DNA from 3 places in the Micromonospora sp. WMMD961 genome. Region 2 is predicted to be linked to each of the others. Evidence: riboswitches for the same ligand, from Rfam matches in the RefSeq annotation. Region 2 holds a riboswitch; each other region holds the start of a gene.
What was found. A riboswitch is a leader RNA that binds a small molecule or an ion and turns the genes downstream of it on or off. The one in region 2 is predicted to bind cobalamin.
Positions count from the first base shown of each region.

Region 1 (6,521 bases), 1.2 Mb from region 2:
CGGCCCGGGTGAGGGTTTCGACGGCGAGGGCCCGCCGGGGGCCGGAGTAACGCTCCCGGTAGGCGGCGGCCAACTCCGGGTCGGTCTGTGCCTGCCCGATGAGTTGACTGATGACCCGTCCGGCGGAGGTGTCCCGCACGAGGTGGACGAAGGCGACGAGCTGGTTGGTCAGGTCGGCGACGATGTCGCCGGTGTCCGGGAACGCCAAGGTGGGTGCGACGACGGTGAAATAGCCGTCCAGCGCGAGCGCCCCCCTGGACGGCCACCACTTGTAGATCGTCATCCGGCTGGCCCCGGCGATGGCCGCGACCTTCTCGATGGTGAAGCCGGCCATGCCCTCGGCCAGCAGGAGTCCACCTGCGGCCGTGAGGATCTCGGCCCGCACCTGGTCCGCGTTGCGGCGGCCACGACCCCGGCGGGGTTGCGTGCTGGGGTCCGGGGTGAGCTGGGTCACTGGTCCTCCGATTATATGGACATGGTGTCTTCGTGCTGGTTATATGGACACAGCGTACACAGTGCGGCGACAACCGAAGGAGACGAGCGACATGGCGGGTCTACGACGGCGACGGTTGGGTGCCTCCGGTCCGGAGGTGTCGATCATCGGACTCGGCGCGATGGGCATGTCGGACCTGTACGGGCCGGCCGACGAGGCGGAGAGCACCGCGACACTGCACGCGGCGATCGACGCCGGTGTGAACCTCATCGACACCGGGGACTTCTACGGGTCGGGCCACAACGAGATGCTGATCGGCCGGGTGCTGCGGGAACGGCGCCGGGAGGACGTGGTGCTCAGCGTGAAGTTCGGCGCGCGCAAGACGCCGCAGGGCGGGTTCCAGGCAGCACCGTACGACGTGTCGGCGGCGGCGGTGAAGGACCGGCTCGCGTACTCGCTGCGCCGGTTGGGCACCGACTACATCGACATCTACCGGCCCTCACGGATCAACCCGCAGGTGCCGATCGAGGAGACCGTGGGCGCGCTGCTCGAGATGCGCGACGCCGGCTACATCCGGCACATCGGGCTGTCCGAGGTGGGTGCGGACAGCATCCGCCGAGCGGCGGCGGTGGCGCCGATCAGTGACGTGCAGATCGAGTACTCGCTGCTGTCCCGGGGCCCCGAGGCCACGATCCTGCCGACGCTGCACGAGCTGGGCATCGGGTTGACCGCCTACGGGGTGCTGTCCCGAGGCCTGCTGAGCGGGCACTGGTCGGCCGAGCGTGAGCTGACCGGCACGGACTTCCGGGCGAACAGCCCCCGGTTCCAGGGCGAGCACCTGGCCGCGAACCTGCGACTCGTGGACGCGCTCGGCCAGGTCGCGCAGCGGTTGGGGGCGACCACCAGTCAGGTCGCGATCGCCTGGGTGGCGGCGCAGGGCGAGCAGATCGTTCCGTTGGTCGGGGCGCGGCGGCGCGACCGGCTTGCCGAGTCGCTGGCCGCGGTCGACCTGGTGCTGGACCGGGACGCGTTGGACGAGATCGAGCGCGCCGTACCGGCCGGCGCGGCCTCCGGTCAGCGGTACGGGACCGCGATGATGTCCCTCCTCGACAGCGAGAAGTGAAGCAGGGAGAAAGCTCCGGGCTCAGGGCACGTTGATCGTGTACTCGGCGGTGTGCACCTTCCCGTCCACCTGGAAGTCGAAGAAGGCCCGGTACCGGCCCGAGCTGGGCGCGGTCAGCCAGAACTGGACAGTTCCGTCGACCAGCTCCTGCTCGGGGTGGACGTGCACGTAGCCGAGGTCGCCCTCGCGGACCACGACCAGGTGCCCGTACGCGCCCAGGTAGCGCTCCAACTGCGGGGGCGTCGCTGAGTCGGCGCGCTGGACCTGGAACTGCATCGGCACCGTCACCCCCACCGACGGGGTGCCGTTCATCGACACCGCGTACGCCCCTGCGGTCGCCTGTGCCTGCGTGGGCGGCAGAGCGGCGGGGGTGTGCGCCCCGGGCACGGTGTGGTCGACGCCCAGCACGAGAGGCAGTTGCGCACCGTTGGTCGCGGTGACGGAGAAGTCGGCGTAGACGCGGTAGCCGCCGGGTTGGGCCAGCGTCAGGGGGACGCTCCAGGTGCCATCGGGGGCCATCGTCGGGTGCAGGTGCTGGTAGCCGCTCAGGTCGCGGCCGACCACGATCATGTGCAACGGCTTGTCGTGGACGACCGTGAAGCGGGTCGCCGGCTGCCGGTCGGTCCCGACGATCCGGAAGCGGTAGTCGGCGCGTACCCCGGCGGGTTGGGACCGCTCCAGCGGTTGCAGGGTGTACCCGCCGGCGCTGACCGTCGTTCCGGTCGCCAGCGTCTCGCCCGCCGCGCCGTCACCTCGGTGCGTGTGCGGGCCGGTGCCCGCCGGGTGCTGGTGCCCGTCGGTCGCGGACACGCCCTGCCCGGAGGCGGGCGGAGCGCCCGCCGGCTGGCGGGCGGTGTTCGCCGGGCTCTGGTCGCCGGTGCCGATGCGAGCCAGCCCGAACCCGGCCAGCAGGGCTACCACCAGGCCGCCGACGAGCAGCGCCAGGTGGCCGTTGCTCAGCCGGGACCCGGGTGTCACGGCGGCGAGGTCCGTGTCGGGCCGTGCCCCGCGGTCGACAGTCGACCCGTCGTCGGTGGCGGTGAGGGCCTTCGTCTCCTGGTCGGCGGTGGCCAGGGCCTTCGGTTCCTGGTCGGTGGGCGTCGGGTCGACCGCGACGCCCGTGCGGGCCGTGACGACCGCGTTGCCGGTACGCGCCGCCGGCACGGCGGCCGGTCGCCGCTTACCGCCCGTGGGCTGCGCACCGACGCCGCTCGCCGCGCCGGCCTTGCCCGCGGAGGTCTTGGCAGCGGCCGTCTTCGCGGCGATGGTCCTGCCCCCGCCGGTCTTGCCGGCGGGCCTGTTCGTGGTACGCGCACCGCCGCCGCGTCGACCTGAGGTCCCCGGTGCGGTACGGCCCCGGCCGGTGGGTTTGCCGGTGGACGCCGTCCGGCGACGCCAGACGACGAATCCGGCCGCCGCCACGAGCGCCGCGATCGCCGCCGCCCAGCCGGCCCAGGCCAGTGCTCCCGAATCGCGCTCCTCGGCCGGCCCGGTCGGCGGGGCCACCGCAGCCCCGGACGGCTGGGTCACCGGCTGCGCCGAGGTTGTCGGCACCGCCGACGCCTGCCCGGACGACCCGTGCTGCTCGGTGGCGGCCACCAGCGCCGGGTCCGGCTGGGTCGTCGGCGGGCTCCACCCCTTGGGCGCCGCCGTCACCGGCCCGTTGTAGCGGAAGGTCAGCGTGCCCCGCACGGTGTCGCCGTCCGAGGCGACCGACAGGTAGCTCACCGAGTACTGGCCCTTGGCCGGCAGGTGGCTGACGGCCACCGTCGACGGGAACCCGGTCGTGTACTCACGTGGCTCGAACTGCCCGTTGACCAGGAAGTACTCCCGTACCGGCTTGTCCAGCGGCTTCGGCTCCCCGTACGACCAGCTGTTGTCGACCCGGATGCCGCCCGGGGCGGTGACGGTGAAGAACGCGTTGGGCGCGGTCTTCTCCGTGAAGAAGAGCTGCACCGCCGTCAACGGCTCGCTCACCGTGGCCCCACCCGCCGGCGTGGACATGGCGAGAGTCCCGTGAGCCGCGGCGGGTTGGGCGGACGCGAGGAGAGCGACCGCCGAGGCGAGGAGGAGCGCGAGGACACCCGAGAGCACCCGCCCCGGAGTCTGAGGGAGACGACGCATCTGAATATCCTGACCCGAGTGAGGCTTTTTTCAAGAGCTGGCGATCTTTTCCTCACATGGCAAAAGCTGACGACGCCGCGCTGGTATCCCCGCGCTGTGCCCCCGGTGCCACGACTTCCCTGGCCAGCTATGCTGCGGGCGGCGCTGGTTCGTCCCGTCGTGACCGGCGGGGCGTCGTAAGAGGGAACCCGGTGGAAGTCCGGGACTGCCCCGCAGCGGTGAGTGGGAACGAACGCCGTCATCAGCACTGGGCCGTCGGCCTGGGAAGCGACGGCCGGTAGGAGACCGGCGCGACCGGTCAGGCCCGCGAGTCCGAAGACCTGCCTGCGCTGCGTACACGACCGTGTGCGCCGCCGTCGGCCTCGCGGGTGGGCTCAGCGGGTGACGTGCCGTCCGTCGGCGCGTGCTCGTCAGTGTTTCCGCGTTCCGGTGGTGTGGTTTCCCGAGGGACGGACTACCGCTGTGCACGACACCGCCACGATCGCCGGCCGAGCGCCGTCGGCGTCGCACCTGACCCTGTCGCAGATCATGGACCAGCACCACACCAACCTGATGGGTACGGTGCACGGCGGCCGGATCCTCAACCTCATCGACTCGGTGGCCGGGGTGGTCGCCGCCCGGCACTCCGACGGGCCGGCGGTCACCGCCGCGATCGACGAGACCGCGTTCCTGCGCGCGGTGCGGGTCGGTGACGTCGTGCACGTCGACGCCCGCATCACCTGGGCCGGACGCAGCTCGATGGAGGTCGCGGTCAAGGTCACCGCCGACCGCTGGGACCGGGCCGTGCCGCCCACCGACGTGGCCACCGCCCACCTGGTCATGGTCGCCATCGACGACGACGGCCAGCCGAGGACGGTGCCGCCGCTGCTACCCGAGACCGACGGGGACCGGAGGCGCTACCGCGAGGCGGAGATCCGTCGGGAGCACCGGTTGGCCTTGCGGCGGGCGCTGCTCGACGGCGCCGAGGACGGCTGAGAGGTTCTCGGACCGCCCGTTGCGACCTTCCTCGGGTAGCTCGCCGCGATCGTCGTCCGGCCGGGCACGCCGGATGCGGACGCAGGACAACTCGGATGTCGCCCGGCCGGCAACCCAATTGGATAGCGTCCAGGTGATGTATCGATCACGGAGGGTGTGAACCGTCATGCGCGCTGCGGTGCTGCGGGAGTTCGACAGTCCACTGACGGTGGAGGACGTCGATCAGCCCGCTCCCGGGGCGGGGCAGGTGCTGGTGCGGATCATCGCCAGCGGGGTCAACCCACTCGACACGAAGATCCAGGCAGGAAAGGCCGCGCACGCGCGGGTCCAGCCGCCCGCGGTGCTCGGACTGGACCTGGCCGGCGTCGTCGCTGCGGTCGGCGCGGAGGTGGCCGGGTTCGCGCCGGGAGACGAGGTGTACGGGCTGTGCGGGGGAGTGGGCGACTTGCAGGGCTCGCTGGCCGAGTACGCCGCCGTGGACGCCCGGCTGCTGGCCCGCAAACCGAGCAGTCTGTCGATGCGGGAGGCCGCCGCGTTGCCACTGGCGGCGGTTACCTCCTGGGAGGGGCTGGTCGACCGGGCGGGGGTCCGCGCCGGGCAGAAGGTGCTGGTGCACGGCGGTGCCGGCGGGGTCGGATACGTGGGCGTGCAGCTTGCCCAGGCGCGCGGCGCCGAGGCGTACGCCACGGGCGGGCCGGCGAGCATGCGGGTGATCGAGAGCCTGGGCGCCGTGCCGATCGACTACACCTCGACCACGGTGGAGGAGTACGTCGAGAGGCACACCGGCGGCGAGGGGTTCGACGTCGTCGTCGACAACGTCGGTGGCGCGACGCTCGACGCGTCGTTCGCGGCGGTACGCACCTATCACGGGCACGTCGTCAGCGCGTTGGGTTGGGGGTCGCACTCGCTCGCCCCGCTGTCGTTTCGTGGCGCGACCTACTCCGGCGTGTTCACTTTGCTGCCGATGCTCACCGGACGGGGCCGCGAACACCACGGCGACATCCTGCGCGAGATCGCGACGCTGGCCGACGCCGGTGCCCTGCGCCCGCGACTGGATCCACGCACGTTCACGCTCGACACGGTCATGGACGCCCACCGGCTGGTCGCCGACGGCACCGCCGAGGGCAAGGTCGTCGTGGACGTCGCCGGTTGAGCAGAGCTGTTCGTTCGGGACGAAGGAGTCTAGCTCTGCGAGGAGCCGATCGACGGAGCTAGTTGTGCTGGGCCACCAAGATCATGCCGTCGTCAGGCCGTCGAAGGTGGATCGGCAGCGACAGAGGTTGACCAACGTTGACTGCCTGCGTCCCAGGTTGAGAGGTGTGATGCCCGCTTTGATCGCCTTCGCCGCCCACCGAGATCAATACAACGCCACGTCTTGAACACTTACTCCTGTGCCGTGGGAGTGAGCCAGGCCAGGGGTTGTCCGCTGAGGGCGGCGTCGGCAAGGCGGTGGGCGCTGGCGGTCTTCAGGGCGGCTCGTGAGCTGTCGATCCAGCGCTGCACGTTGTCGACGCCTTGGTGGCGGTACTCGACGGCTTGGACGAGGCATTCCAGCTTGTCAGCGTCACGAGCGACGACAGCTTCTAGTGTCTCGCCGGCTTCGTATTCGACGACTGCGGCGGTGATGACGTCGGCGACGGCCGGTGGGCAGGCGGCGACCTGGTCGGCGGTGACGGCGGTGTTGGGTACGGCGGTGAGATAGCGCTTGGCGATGTGTGGGATGTCGGTGATTCGGGTTTCCTGGGTGTCGTGCAGGACGCAGAGCATCGACACTCGGGCTGGGTCGGCGCCCTCCATGGCGGCGAGCATCATTCCGATGAGCGCCGTTCGGAAGGAGTGCTCGGCGATGGACTCGGGTTGCTTGAC
Region 1 is NZ_JARUBJ010000002.1:4,589,201-4,595,721, reverse strand. Features, by position in the region: gene O7614_RS20805 (TetR/AcrR family transcriptional regulator) at 1-454, opposite strand, end outside; gene O7614_RS20800 (aldo/keto reductase) at 546-1,556, shown strand; gene O7614_RS20795 (copper resistance protein CopC) at 1,578-3,680, opposite strand; cobalamin riboswitch at 3,809-4,023, shown strand; gene O7614_RS20790 (acyl-CoA thioesterase) at 4,143-4,655, shown strand; gene O7614_RS20785 (zinc-dependent alcohol dehydrogenase family protein) at 4,822-5,808, shown strand; gene O7614_RS20780 (HD domain-containing protein) at 6,039-6,521, opposite strand, start outside.
Region 1: another riboswitch for cobalamin. It lies ahead of O7614_RS20790 (acyl-CoA thioesterase); the one in region 2 lies ahead of O7614_RS15080 (CbtB-domain containing protein).

Region 2 (6,521 bases):
GCCCCGGTCTGGGCACCGCTACCGCGACCGGCGGTCAGGACGCGGCGAAGCTGTTCGACGACTCGTCGACCACGCAGCTGACCTTCACCTCGGCGACTCCGCAGATCACCTGGACCAACCGTGGTGGCAAGCAGAAGCCGACGTACTACACCGTGACGTCCGGGGCCAGTGCCGGTGACCCGGCGGACTGGCGTCTGCAGGGCTCCAACGACGGCATCACCTGGACCACACTGGACACCCGCAAGGACCAGGCGTTCCGGTGGCGCAACCAGACCCGCCCGTACCCGATCGACAAGCCGGGTCGGTTCGCGCAGTTCCGGCTCGCCGTGACGAAGACCGTCGGCGCCGCGCAGACCAACCTCGCCGAGGTCGAGCTGCTCGCCGGTGGGGACCTGGCCATCGGCGGTGGCGACATCACGGTGACCCCCGCGGGCAGCGTGCACGCCACCTCCGGCGTACCCGTCTCGGTGCCGCTGGCATCCGTCACCGGCGGCACCGCCGACGGCTACCGGGCCACGATCGACTGGGGCGACGGCACTCCGGTCACCGAGGGCACCCTGACGCTCAGCTCGCGGGCCGTCTACCGCGTCGGTGGATCGCACACCTACGCCACGCCCGGCTACCACCAGGCCAACGTCACGGTGACCGACGGCGAGAGTCAGAGTTCCGCGACGGTCGGCGTCGAGGTGGCGTACGCCCCGACGTCCGGCCTCACCGCCGCCTTCGACACCGTCTGCGTCGGTGACGAGGGGGTCCTCGCGGCGGACTGCGACGCCAAGTCGTGGGCGTACTCGCGGGCCGCCCTGACGGCGGGCGGCGCGGTCCAGGGCCAGCGGCAGCAGGTGCCCGGAACGGCACTGCAGTTCACCCTGCCGGTGATCCCGCCCGGGCAGCCGGACAACGCCACCGGCAACGGCGCGACTGTCGTGCTCGACCTACCGGCCGACGCCCGCACCATCTCGTTCATCGGCGCCGGAACGCAGGGCAACCAGAGCACCACCGGCACCGCGACGTTCAGCGACGGCAGCACGGCCAGCATCCCGATCCAGTTCAGCGACTGGACGCTGGGCGGCGACGCCAACGGCACCCCGTCCTACGGCAACATCATCGTCGCCAGGACGGCGTACCGACTGCACGGCACCAGCCGGGACGGCGCCCAGCCGTTCCTGTTCGCCACCGCGCCGTACCAGATCCCGGCGGGCAAGACGCTGGTGTCGGTGACCCTGCCGACGCAGACCGGCGACCCCCGCTCGGCGGGCCGGATCCACGTGTTCGCCGTCGCCAACGACGGCACCCCGGCCCCCGCGCTGACCACCGACGCACCGAAGGACCAGACGGCGAAGGCTGGACAGGCCCTGGCGGCGAACCTCGGTTCGGTGAACGGCGGGGTTCCCGGTACGACGGGTTACCGCGCCCGGGTCCAGTGGGGTGACGGCACGGCTCCGGACGACGTCACCATCGACGGGTCCGGTGCGATGAGCGGGCAGCACACCTATACCCGGGAGGGCGCCTACACGGTGCACGTCACCGCCTGGGACACGCAGTCCAGCAGCACCGAGGCGTTCACCGTGACCGTGGGGAGGGGTGGATCGCAGCCGGCGATCGCGCTCTCCGCGGCGGGCAGCGTCACCACCGGCGGTGCGATCACCGTCGACGGCAGCGGGTTCGCCGCCGGCGAGCAGGTGACCGTCAGCGTCGGCACCGACCCGGCCCGGACCACGAAGATCACGGCCTCCGCGAAGGGAACGGTCCGAGTTTCGGTTCCGACGTCCGACGACGCGCAGCCCGGCCGGTACGCGGTCACCGCGACCGGCGCGTCCTCCCGTACGCCGGCCACGGCCACCGTCCAGGTGACCGAGCAGGAACTGACGCGGACCTACCAGCCGAGGGTGGCGCTGTTGACGGCCTCGGGGCCGCGCGCAACGGCGATCACTGTCGACGGCTCCGGGTTCGTGCCGAACGAGGTGGTCACGATCGCCTTCGGCAACGGTGTCGCGCTCAGCACCGTGCGCGCGAACGGTGACGGTGTCATCTCCGGTACGACGGTGAGCGTGCCCGGATCGGCCAAGGCCGGGCCGACGAGCGTCACGCTGACCGGTGCGACGTCGGCGACGAAGGTGTCCCGACCGTTCACGGTCACCGGCTAGAACGGATTCGACGCGTAGGGCGGGCCGTGCTCACGGCCCGCCCTACGCCATTCGACCTCACGGGTTCGCTGGGACAGTCCGCGTCTCGATGCCGTACGGCCACGGCGCTCCTCGGGGTCAGTCGGGCAGCTCCCAGATGAACACGAGTCCTGCGGGCGTCGCCTGGAACGAGTGAAGAGTCCAGCCGTTCTCCGTGCCCTCGTCCAGGACGGGCTGAATCATCTCCTCGGCGATCCTGTCTTCATCCTTGGCGGTGAGCACAGCCTTGATGATCCTGTTCTGCGCCTTGTAACGGGCCATCGCTGCCTCCGTGAATCGTGGGAACGCCGCCGGAGTCAAGCATGCTTGACTCCGGCGGCTAAGGTCAAGCGTGCTTGACGCGACAACGCAGAGGGAGGGCCGTGGAAGCCTGCGACGTGACCACGAAATATCGGGACTCCAACCGGGCTGCTGTCCGGCTGGCGCTGTGGACGCTGGCCTGGGTGGTCAGCCTTGCCGCAGCCAGATTCGGCCCTGAATTGCTGCGGGAGGCGCAGAGGTCGCCAATGGCGAGCTGGATCCTGGTCGGAGTCAACGCTCTTGTCGGTGCCGCCTGGATCGTCGCTTTCGCGAGCTTTCTCCGAGCAATTGATGATCTCTGGCGCAAGGTCATGCAGGATTCGCTGGCGGTCACCCTCGGGGTGGGCTGGGTCGTCGGCTTCGCCTATGTCGCAGCCGACGCCGCCAGGCTCATCACCCACGACCTCAACATCGCACTCTTTCCTCTGCTCTTGGGGGTCGTCTACGTCGTCACGTCCGTCATCGGCTGGATCAGGTACCGATGAAGAACCGGATCGCCGCCCTCCGAGCCGAACAGGCGTGGACGCAAGCTGACCTGGCTCAGCGCGTTGGCGTCTCACGACAGTCGATCAACGCGATCGAGACCGGGAAGTTCGACCCGAGCCTGCCCGTCGCGTTCCGTCTGGCCAGGCTCTTCGGTCTGCCGATCGAACAGATATTTGTCGACGAGTCGACCGACACGCAGATGCCCTAGCCCAGGCGACCATCGCGGCCCGTGACACAGAGCCCGCCGAACAGCGGTGTGGCGATGGCTCAGGCCACCCGGGGCGGGCCCAGTCGGAGGTGCCAGCGCGACCCACGGCCGGTCAGCCGGACGATCGCCAACGGCTCCACGTCCACCTGCCGGTACGTCGCCAGGGGCAGGTCCAGGGCGTGCACGACCGCGACCCGGATCACCAGCGGGTGGGCGACTGCGGTGATCCGCTGGTGAGCGCCTCGTTGCCGGTCCAGCCAGCGACCGACGCGGTCCCGCAGGGCGGCGACGGATTGACCGCCGTGCGGTGCGGACTCCGGTTCGGACATCCATTCGTGCAGCGCCTGCGGTTGCTCGACGGCGATCTCCTCGATCGACCGCCCGGTCCAGTCGCCGTAGTCGCAGTCCGCCAACGCCGCCTCGATGGTGGGCAGCAACCCGAGCGCGTCGGCGGTCTGGGTGGCCGCCGCCGCCGGACTGGACAGGCAGGCGCGGTCCACGCCGAGGTGCCCACGTCGGTCCGGTCGATCCTGGGCCAGGGCGAGGGCGGCCCGCCGGCCGCCCTCGTCCAGGCCGTCGTCAGGCCCGCCGAAGCGGGCCTGACGCAGGGCGGTGGTGTGCGCGTGGGCGACCAGCCGGAGGCTGGTCGCGGTCACGTGCTCGGAAGTGCTGCGGCGGTCCGACGACGCCGGTCGTGGTGCATCAGGGCGCCGAACAGCAGACCGATCCCGGTCCAGAGCACCACCTGGGTGCCGAGGGAGGCCAGCCGGAAGTCCCACAGCAATGTCGCGGGGAAATCGGCGGGAACTTCCTGGAACGACGGAAGCACCACGTAGGACACCACGGTGACCAGCAGGAATCCGCCGACGGCCGCGGCGGCGCGCTGCCACAGCGGGGCCTGGGCGCCGACCGACCGGTAACCCAGCGAGCCCGCCCACACGGCGACCAGACCGAGCACCACCATCAGCAGGTAGGTGACGGTGCGTTGGTCGATGGTGGCCGGGTCGCCGACCGCCGGCGGGTTCGCCGGGTACTTGAGGAACGGCACGATCACCGCGCCGAGCAGCGCCGCGCCGGCCAGCAACAGGGCCGACCGTCCGTCGTCGTAGCTGCGCCGTCGGCGTGACAGCAGGACGTACGCGGTGGCCAGCAGACCGCCCATCGCGGCACCGAACAGGCCGGTGGCCAGGAACAGGCCGCTGCGCTGCCCGTTGCGGCTGACCAGGGCGTCCTCGTGGTCGTGCGCGCCCGCGACGGGCTCGGTGTGCGCCGACGCCGCCTCCTCGATGGCGATGGCCGCCTCGACGTGCGGTTCGCCCGCGACATAGGCGAACGTCCCGGCGAGCAGCCCGGCGATCAGGCCGGCGAGCAGCCCGCGGACGAGGACGGTGACGAACGGGGGAGCGGTGCTGGCGTTCAGTGGCACGGAACACCCAGCAGGTGCCGGCCGTCGTGCATCAGCTCGTGCAGGTACATGCCATTGCGCGACACCGCACCCTGGTCGAAGGCGACGAGGTAGGCCAGCAGGGCGAGCGCGACGACGGTCGCCGTCACCGTCCACAACAGACGAGTGGTGCCAGCGGGGGTCACCAACGGCCGGCTGGACGTGGAACTGGACATGTGATCACAGACCTCCCCGGGGATGACGCGTCCCCATCGCAAGGCTGCGGACGACCGAGCGTCCTGGCTCGCGGCCCCTCGTCATGGGGGAACCGCTCACAGTGGCGCGACCGCGCCGGAATCACACCGGCTTCCCTCGCGTCGCCGCAGATAGTGGGTCGACGGTATCGGCGCCGCCTCAGGCGGTCAACCCGGCCACGGGCGCGGACGCGCCACCGGCCGACGCACAGGGGTTGGCGTCGGTACCGGCGGATCCGACACGGCGAAGGTGTACGCGGTCATCCGCGAGGGTGGCTGCGGAGTTTCGCCGCCGAGCCGAACACGACGGCGAAGCTCTCCGGCCTGGTGACCGAGGTGAGCGGTGGCCCCTGGACAGCGGCGGACCTGCGGCCGGCCGTCGAGCACGCGCTCGACGTGTTCGGGCCGGGCCGGCTGATGTTCGGCTCGGACTGGCGGTGTGTCTGCTCGCCACCTCGTACACCCGCTGGGTGCGGGTCCTCGGCGATCTGCTGGACCCACTGGCCGACGACGAGCGTGCGGCGATCTGGCGGCGGACAGCCTGCCGGGAGTACCGGCTTACGGCGTCGTGATCCGGCAGCGGCTCGCGGGCTGTGCCGTCGGCAGGTCTCGGCGAGACGGCCGTGCCCGCGACCGCCTCCGGGCATAGGATGTTATCGATAACATGCTCGCGTTGATCCACCGGAAGGTGCGAGGTGCGCATGGTCGTTGGGGCCGGACTCGCCGATCCGGTGTGGACCGTCGCTGGCCGATTGTCCGCCGGTCGCACGTCGGGCGGTCGGGTCCGTGCCACTCGGCCGCAGTTGTGCCGTTGTGATCAGACCTATGCGTCGGGCGGCGCTGGTAACGATGACAAAACATGGTTGTAAGACCTTGGCAACGCGCATTGGCGCATGGCATGGTAACGGCTGATCAAGGAAAACATCTGATCTATCGTCACGGTGAGGCAGGTTCAGGCCAGGCCCTCTCCTCTCTTGGGAGGCTCGGTCGCTCATAGGTGCTCGGCACCACGACGGGTCCTCCGTCGAGTGCTGGCCCCACGCTTGGGGAGGTCAGGTCCGACGATGAGTACCGTCGAGGCATCCGCCGGCACGCAGCGCGGCGAACTCGCTGACTGGTTCCGGGAGCGGATCTCCCACGCCGTCTCCGAGTTCACCGCCGCCACCGCGTTGGTCGTCCTGTTCGTCGCGTTGACCTTCGCGAGCCCCTACTTCCTGACGGCGGACAACCTCTTCAACATCGGGGCACAGACGGCGGTGATCGCCATCATCGCCACGGCGCAGACGATGATCATCATCACGAAGGGCATCGACCTGTCCGTGGGGTCGGTGGCCGCGCTCGCCGGCGTGCTGGGCGCGATGGTCGTCCGCGACCTCGGCTTCTCCCTCTGGGCCGCGACGGCGGTCGCGATCGGCGTCGGCGCACTGGCCGGGCTGTTGAACGGGCTGCTGGTGACGGCGGCCCGGATACCGCCGTTCATCGCGACGCTGGGCACGATGTCCGTCGGCCGCGGTCTCGTCTTCATCATCACCGGCGCGGTCGGCGTCTACGGCCTGCCCCGGTCGTTCCAGCTGCTGGGCAACGGAGAGATCATCGGTGTTCCGTTCGCCGTCGTGATCACCGTCCTCGTGGCCGTCGGGGTCGCCTTCCTGCTCTCGCAGACCCGCTTCGGTCAGTACACCTACGCGATGGGCTCCAACCTG
Region 2 is NZ_JARUBJ010000002.1:3,350,801-3,357,321, forward strand. Features, by position in the region: gene O7614_RS15055 (GH92 family glycosyl hydrolase) at 1-2,147, shown strand, start outside; gene O7614_RS15060 (hypothetical protein) at 2,265-2,447, opposite strand; gene O7614_RS32225 (hypothetical protein) at 2,564-2,971, shown strand; gene O7614_RS32230 (helix-turn-helix transcriptional regulator) at 2,968-3,180, shown strand; gene O7614_RS15070 (histidine phosphatase family protein) at 3,240-3,836, opposite strand; gene O7614_RS15075 (CbtA family protein) at 3,833-4,606, opposite strand; gene O7614_RS15080 (CbtB-domain containing protein) at 4,597-4,800, opposite strand; cobalamin riboswitch at 4,835-4,987, opposite strand; gene O7614_RS15085 (hypothetical protein) at 5,256-5,390, shown strand; gene O7614_RS15090 (ABC transporter permease) at 5,883-6,521, shown strand, end outside.

Region 3 (6,521 bases), 1.6 Mb from region 2:
GGCGGGTGAGCACGGCGAGGACGGCAGCCAGAAAATAGCTTCCCCAGACCAGCTCGTGCCGGACGGCGACACCGCCGGCGAGGTCATAGCAGCCGCCTCGCAGCACTCCGTCACCGTCGAGGTGATGACCCACCACGTCGCTCACGATCGCACGGGCCGTCGCACCCCAGGCATCGTCGGCGGTCACCTCGGACAGGGTGAGCAGGCCGGCCGCAGCGATCACCGCCGCCGAGGTGTCCACCGGCGATGCAGGTCGCCCGAGCACCGCAACCGGCACCTGCTGCCCGAACCGCGCAAGCCACCAGCGAGCCACCCGACAGCCCGCATCGGTGAAGCCGCCGCCCCACCGGCGCGCGGCCACCGCCACGCCCAACAGACCCCACGCCTGCCCCCGCGCCCAACCATCCGAGAACTCGGCCCCGCCGACCGGCATGCCGTCGGGGCTCAGGACCGCCTCCGGGCGTATGCCGCCGTCAGCGCCCACCAGCAGTTCGACGTGCCGTTCGACATGGGTTCGGGCCAGGCTGTCCAGGTCGTGTGCGCCCGCGTCAGCGGCCATCGCGAGCAGCGACACGGTCCCCGCCAACGCGTCCACGCCCGCCCGGGGGGTCGGACCCGCACCGAACGCACCACCCACCGGCACCAACCCCAGTCCAGGGTCGAAGCTGTCGGCCAGCGCGGCGGCCCCGTCGCGGGCGACCCGCCCGGCGAGCACGTCCCCGCACAGCCGGTGGCCCTGGCCCGCGCCGTACCAGAACGTCATCCCCCGGGTCACCGTGTCATCACCCGCCCGGGGGGCGAGTCGAAGCGTCCAACGCCGAGCGGTGTTCCGGTCCGCGGGCAGCCCGGTCACGGCGGCCCTGAGCCACCACCACCCGGCCCAGAAACCACCTGTCCACGACCCGCGACGTGTCGACACCCAGTCACCGGAGTCCGGATCCGCGTACAGCGGAAACCGGTCGCCCACCTGCGCGGCGACGACCGTCACCCGCCCCAGCAACGCATCCAACGCGGCGCGCAGGTCACCGTCGTTCACGCCGCGACCTTCGGCTGGGCGCTGGCGGAGCGCACCCGCATCGCGAGCAACGCCGTGCCGGCGAACACCGCCGCGACCACCAGCCACGCCGCCCCCCACCCGCCGGCGTCGGCGCACCAACCGACGGCGGTCGGCCCGACGACGAAGCCGCCGAAGAAACCCACCGACACCAGCCCTGACGCCTGCCCCAGGGCCTTGCCTCGACGCAGCACCATCAGCATCGACAGCGCGTTCGCCGCCGTCGCCGATCCGCCGACCACCACCGCGCCGATCCAGACCAGACCGGCCCAGACATGATCCGCCGAGAGCACCAGCAGGATCCCGACGACTGCCGCCGCAGCCAGCCCTGCCAGGGCAACGGTCACCTCCGCAGTCCGGTCAGCCCAGCGGCCCCACCACACGCGGGCCAGCAGACCCGTCACGCCGAACGCGGCGAGCAGAGCTCCGCCCGTACCCGTGCCCAGGCCCAGCCGCTGGGTCGCGTAGAGCGGAAGGTAGGTGTTCACCGCCGCCAGCCCGGTGCCCAGCAACAGCGAGAACGCCACCAACCAGGCCAACCAACCGGTCGGTGCCGACAGCCGCCACCATGAGCCGGCCGCTACCCGGCGCGCGACAGTCGGAACCGACCACCACACCGCGATCACCGTCGCCAGCGGGACCAACGCCGACACCCGCAACGCCACCCGCCAGTCGGCCAGAGCAGCCACCGCCGGCAGTACGAGCCCGCACGTGAACGCCGCCAACTGCACCCCCGCCTGCTTCACCCCGATGGCGCTACCCCGACGCTGCGGCGGAACCGCGCCGGAGACCAACACATTCGTCGCCGGATTGGCCAGTGCCTGCCCCACGCCCGCCACCGCCACCGCCACCAGAAGCCACCCGTAACCGGGCGCCGCGGACGCGCCGAGCAGGGCCACCAGCACGGCCACGCACATCGCCAGAAGTCCCCGCCGCGCTCCACCCAGGTCGATCAGGTGCCCGGCGATGAGAGACACCACCGCCGCGACCGCGAAGGACACCGTCACCACGGCACCCACCGCCGTTCGGGACAGACCCAGGTCGGCAACCAGGAACGGGGCCAACGCCGATGTGGCGTACAGCGCCGTCATCGACGTGGCCATCGCCGCCGTCGCCACACCCGTCGGAGCCCACCACCGCTCAGCCGTCATCACACGCCCCGTTCCGGTCTGACACCACGTCCGTCGAGTATCAGTCGGGCGACGGCAGACGCCAGTTCCCGTAGCCGCAAGAAGTGTCGACCAGTGCCTGCTCGGGATACACGAGAGTCTGGCCGACGTCGCCCCCGTCGACGACCCGGCGGCCCGTACGTCGACTGTCGCCCGTTGGGTCGTGGCGCGATCACGGGAGCTGCCGCAGGGTCGTTCGTCAGATGCAGGGGGTGCCACGCGCTGTCGGAGTGGACGCGGCTTGGTCGTGCCTGGTAGGCAGGCGGGTGTGCGGATCGTCTCACTGCTGCCGGCGGCCACGGACATCGTGGCCATGCTCGGCCTGACCGGGTATCTGGTCGGCCGCACGCACGAGTGTGACTGGCCGCCGGGGGACCTGGCCGGTGTTCCGGTGGTGACCGGAACGTCTCTGCCCGAGGCGTTGACGAGCCGGGAGATCTCAGCGGCGATCGCCGGCGACGCGCACCGAGGATCGTCGTTGTACCAGCTCGACGTGACGACGCTGGAGGACCTGAAGCCGGATCTGATCCTGACCCAGGACCTGTGCGACGTGTGCGCGGTCTCCTATGCCCGGGTGAATGACGCGGTTCGGTTGATCGACCTCGACACCAGGGTGGTGTCGCTGGAGGCGAGGACCATCGGCGGGATACTGGACACGGTCGGCGCCGTAGCCGCCCTGACCGGCACGACCGGCAGGGCGGCGGAGATCCGGGCGGACGCCGAGCGTCGTCTCGGCGCGCTGCCCGGCGCGCTGCCCGGCGCGCCTACGGTGCTGTTCGTCGAGTGGCTCGACCCGTTGATGCCGGGCGGGCACTGGGTGCCGGAGCAGATCACCCTCGGGGGTGGACGGCCTTTGCTGCTCGGCCCGGGGGCGCACAGCACCCCACATCAGTGGTCGGTGGTCGCCGACCTGGCTCCGGACGTGGTGGTGTTCGGGCCGTGTGGGTTCACGCCCGAACGGACCATCGACGAGCTGTCCGTGGCAGCCGGGCAACCCGGCTGGGTCGACCTGCCTGCGGTTCGTCGGGGCCAGGTGTGGGTGGTCGACGGGCCCGCCTACTTCAACCGCCCCGGCCCGAGGGTCGTCGACGGTGCGGAGATCCTCGCCGCCATCCTCGCCGGCCGCCCGGATTCCCGCGCTCGTCAGGTTTCCGCCGGCGTAGGTTGACGCCGCCTGGCCGACGCGGGCATCGTCGCACGCCAGGGTGGGGCGGCGGCGTGCCGCGCCGCCCCACCCTGCGCTCAGGTGAGCGTGCTTCGGACCTCGGCGGCGCCAGCGACGAGGCGGGCAGCACCTCGCCGAACTCGGAGTAGCACAGGTGGGTGTGGATCTGGGTAGCGTCGGCGACTCCGCTGGCGGCGAGCCGGAACGCCTCGCCCTGACCCTCCCGGGGGGCCGACGGCGGCGCACGTGGTGCGGGCAGGTCTTCGGACGCGCGGGCGTGACCGGGGCGAACCGATCTCCTACTGGCCGTCGCTTCCCAGACGCTCACGCGTCCAGTGCGTATTACGGCGGTCGTGCCCACTCACCGCTGCGGGGCAGTCGCGGTGTCGCACTGGGTGCCCTCTCACGACGTCGCACCGAGACGGTGCGGCGAACCAGCACTGCCGACCATCGTACGGCCGTGAGCTGATCCTCGGTGCCGCAGGCTTATCAGACCCTCGACACGACTCGACCGGTTTCGGGGCTCCTCGGCAGCGACGGCGCGCCAACCCAGGTCGCCGAGCTGGGCGAGATCGTCTGGGTGTTCCTCCGAACCCCTGTTTTAGGCCGAGTCCGAGTGGCCAGCACGCCGACGCCAGCGTCCGCGCCGACGTGCTCGACGTGCGCGGGCCGATCAAGTCACGTCCCCCGACGACATCCAGACCCTTGTTGCAAGATAATGGCAACAGCCAAACTAAGGCAGCACTGAGAGGAAGTATTCATGGCCGTGTACAACCTGCCCGACCTGCCCTACGACTACGGCGCACTCGAACCCGCCATGTCCGGCGAGATCCTGGAGCTGCACCACGACAAGCACCACGCCGCGTACGTCAAGGGCGCCAACGACGGGCTCGACCGGCTCGCCGAGGCCCGCGACAAGGGCGACTACGCGACGCTGGTCGGGTTGGAGAAGACGTTCGCGTTCAACCTGTCCGGGCACGTACTGCACTCGATCTTCTGGAACAACCTGTCCCCCGACGGCGGCGATCGTCCCGACGGTGAGTTGGCGGCGGCGATCGACGAGCACTTCGGCTCGTTCGACGGGTTCGCCGGTCAGTTGTCCGCGGCGACCAAGGGTGTGCAGGGTTCGGGTTGGGGTGTGCTGGCCTGGGAGCCGCTCAGCCAGCGGCTGATCGTGGAGCAGGTCTACGACCACCACGGCAATGTCGGACAGGGCTCCACCCCGATCCTGGTGTTCGACGCCTGGGAGCACGCCTACTACCTGCAGTACCGCAACGTCCGCCCGGACTACGTGGACCGGCTGTGGAACCTGGTCAACTGGACCGACGTGATCTCCCGCTTCGACGCCGCCCGCGCCGCCACCCCGAAGATCTGACCCGGGCGTGAGCGGGTACACCCCCGAGGCGGCCGAGATCGTCCAACGCGCCGCCGGGGTCATCGCCGCCAAGCATCGCGGTGATCTCGCCGGCGCGGAGGAACTGATGTCGGCGTTCAGCTCCGAGCAGGCCCGCACTCTCGGCTTTTACCTGCTGGCCGATCTCGCTCTGGGCCTGGTGAAGGCGCAGAGCGGCCAGTCGATGGACGACCTGGTCCGGGAGCTGTCCCTGCTCCTGGCCGAGACTGCCCAGTCCCCGCCAGCATGATGATCCGCTGGGTTCCGCCCACGGGCGGAACCCAGCGGGCAGCCGCAACGCCCACCGCCCAGCCAGAGGGTCCCGATGCGCCGAAAGATCGAACACCGTGTCGGGACTGTGGACGGGCAGCCGATGATCGTGCTGACAGCGGCCGACTTCGAGCGGCTCGACGCCGCCCGTCGGCAACTCGGTGCCAGTGAGGCCCAAGCGCATCAGCTTCGCCAGCAGTTGAAGGACACCCGACGTCGAGTAGCCCGCCTGGAGGGCCTGCTCGCGGCGTGCGCAAGCCTCGGGCTACCGGGCCCGGACGCAGGCCGTCGCTGTCCTCACCAGAGTGACGACCTGGTTAGTTGATCAACCCGATGTTCAGGTCGTGGTCTGTCCGGCGCACCGTTCGCGGTTCACCTCGTCATCCTCACCTGAGCGGCGGCGGACGGTTCGACCGGCGGATGGTCAGCGACGGCCGGGCCGCCGCTGACCATCGCGCTACCCGGCGCTCAGGCGCCGTAGCGCAGGTAGATCGTGTCGCCGACGGTCACGGTCGTGCCGCGGGTCGCGGTGACCGGGGAGCCGCCGTCGCGGGCGACCTTCCAGGTCGAGGAGCCGCTGTTGGCCAGGCCGTTGACAGCGGTGATGGTGCCGGTGCCGCTGGTCGGGTTGAGGGCCGTGACGCAGCCGCTCGGGGTGGCCGCGCCGACGGCGGCGTCCAGTACTGCGCCGAGGGTGGTGGTGGCGGCGGTCGGCGTCAGGGTGACCGCGCACGGCTTGATGCTGCCGCTGCCGTTGTCGATGATGACGGCGAGCCGGGTGGCGGTGCCGGCGGTGAATCCGCTCGCCGCGACCCAGGTGGGCGCGCCGGCGGTGACCGGCGTCGGGGGAGCGGCGGTGTAGCCGGCGCCGGCCAGGGCCCGCACCGCGTCGATGGAGGCGTACGCCGAGGGGGTGGTGTTGGTGGGCAGGTACTTGAACCCGCCGCCGGTCAGCTGCTGGGCCCGGAGGAAGTCGATCGGGGTCTTGCCGGCGGTGGTGGTGAAATCGGTGCCCTGGCTCGGGATGCCGCAGGCGTTGAGCCCGGAGACGGCCCAGGCGTTGGAGTCGGTGTTGACGCCGAACATGGAGGTGAAGGCGCCCGAGGCGTTGACGAGCTTGCTCTTGAGGAAGTTCTTCGCCTGGACGATGTCGGTGTCGGTGTTCGGCACCCCGGCGGCGCAGAGGGCGGCCATGGCCGCGCCGGTCATGTCGATGTCGCTGGCCGAGGCGAGTTGGGTGGGGTTGCCTTCGGCCTGGGTGAACGTCCAACCGCCGTCGTTGTGCTGGTTGTTGCGGATCCGGGTGACCGACAGGTTGAGCAGCGCCTGCGGTACGCGGGCGGCGCCGGTCTGGGTCTTCGCTCCGGCCAGGGCGAGGGTGGCGAAGATGGTTCCGTTGACGTTGGCCGGCGGGCCGTAGTAGCCGGCCGAGCCGGTCTGCCAGTAGGCGATGGTGTCGGCGATCAGGTT
Region 3 is NZ_JARUBJ010000002.1:4,903,482-4,910,002, reverse strand. Features, by position in the region: gene O7614_RS22145 (hypothetical protein) at 1-1,036, opposite strand, end outside; gene O7614_RS22140 (MFS transporter) at 1,033-2,205, opposite strand; gene O7614_RS22135 (ABC transporter substrate-binding protein) at 2,492-3,391, shown strand; gene O7614_RS22130 (hypothetical protein) at 3,285-3,647, opposite strand; cobalamin riboswitch at 3,625-3,842, opposite strand; gene O7614_RS22125 (superoxide dismutase) at 4,149-4,763, shown strand; gene O7614_RS22120 (superoxide dismutase) at 4,771-5,031, shown strand; gene O7614_RS22115 (hypothetical protein) at 5,520-6,521, opposite strand, start outside.
Region 3: another riboswitch for cobalamin. It lies ahead of O7614_RS22130 (hypothetical protein); the one in region 2 lies ahead of O7614_RS15080 (CbtB-domain containing protein).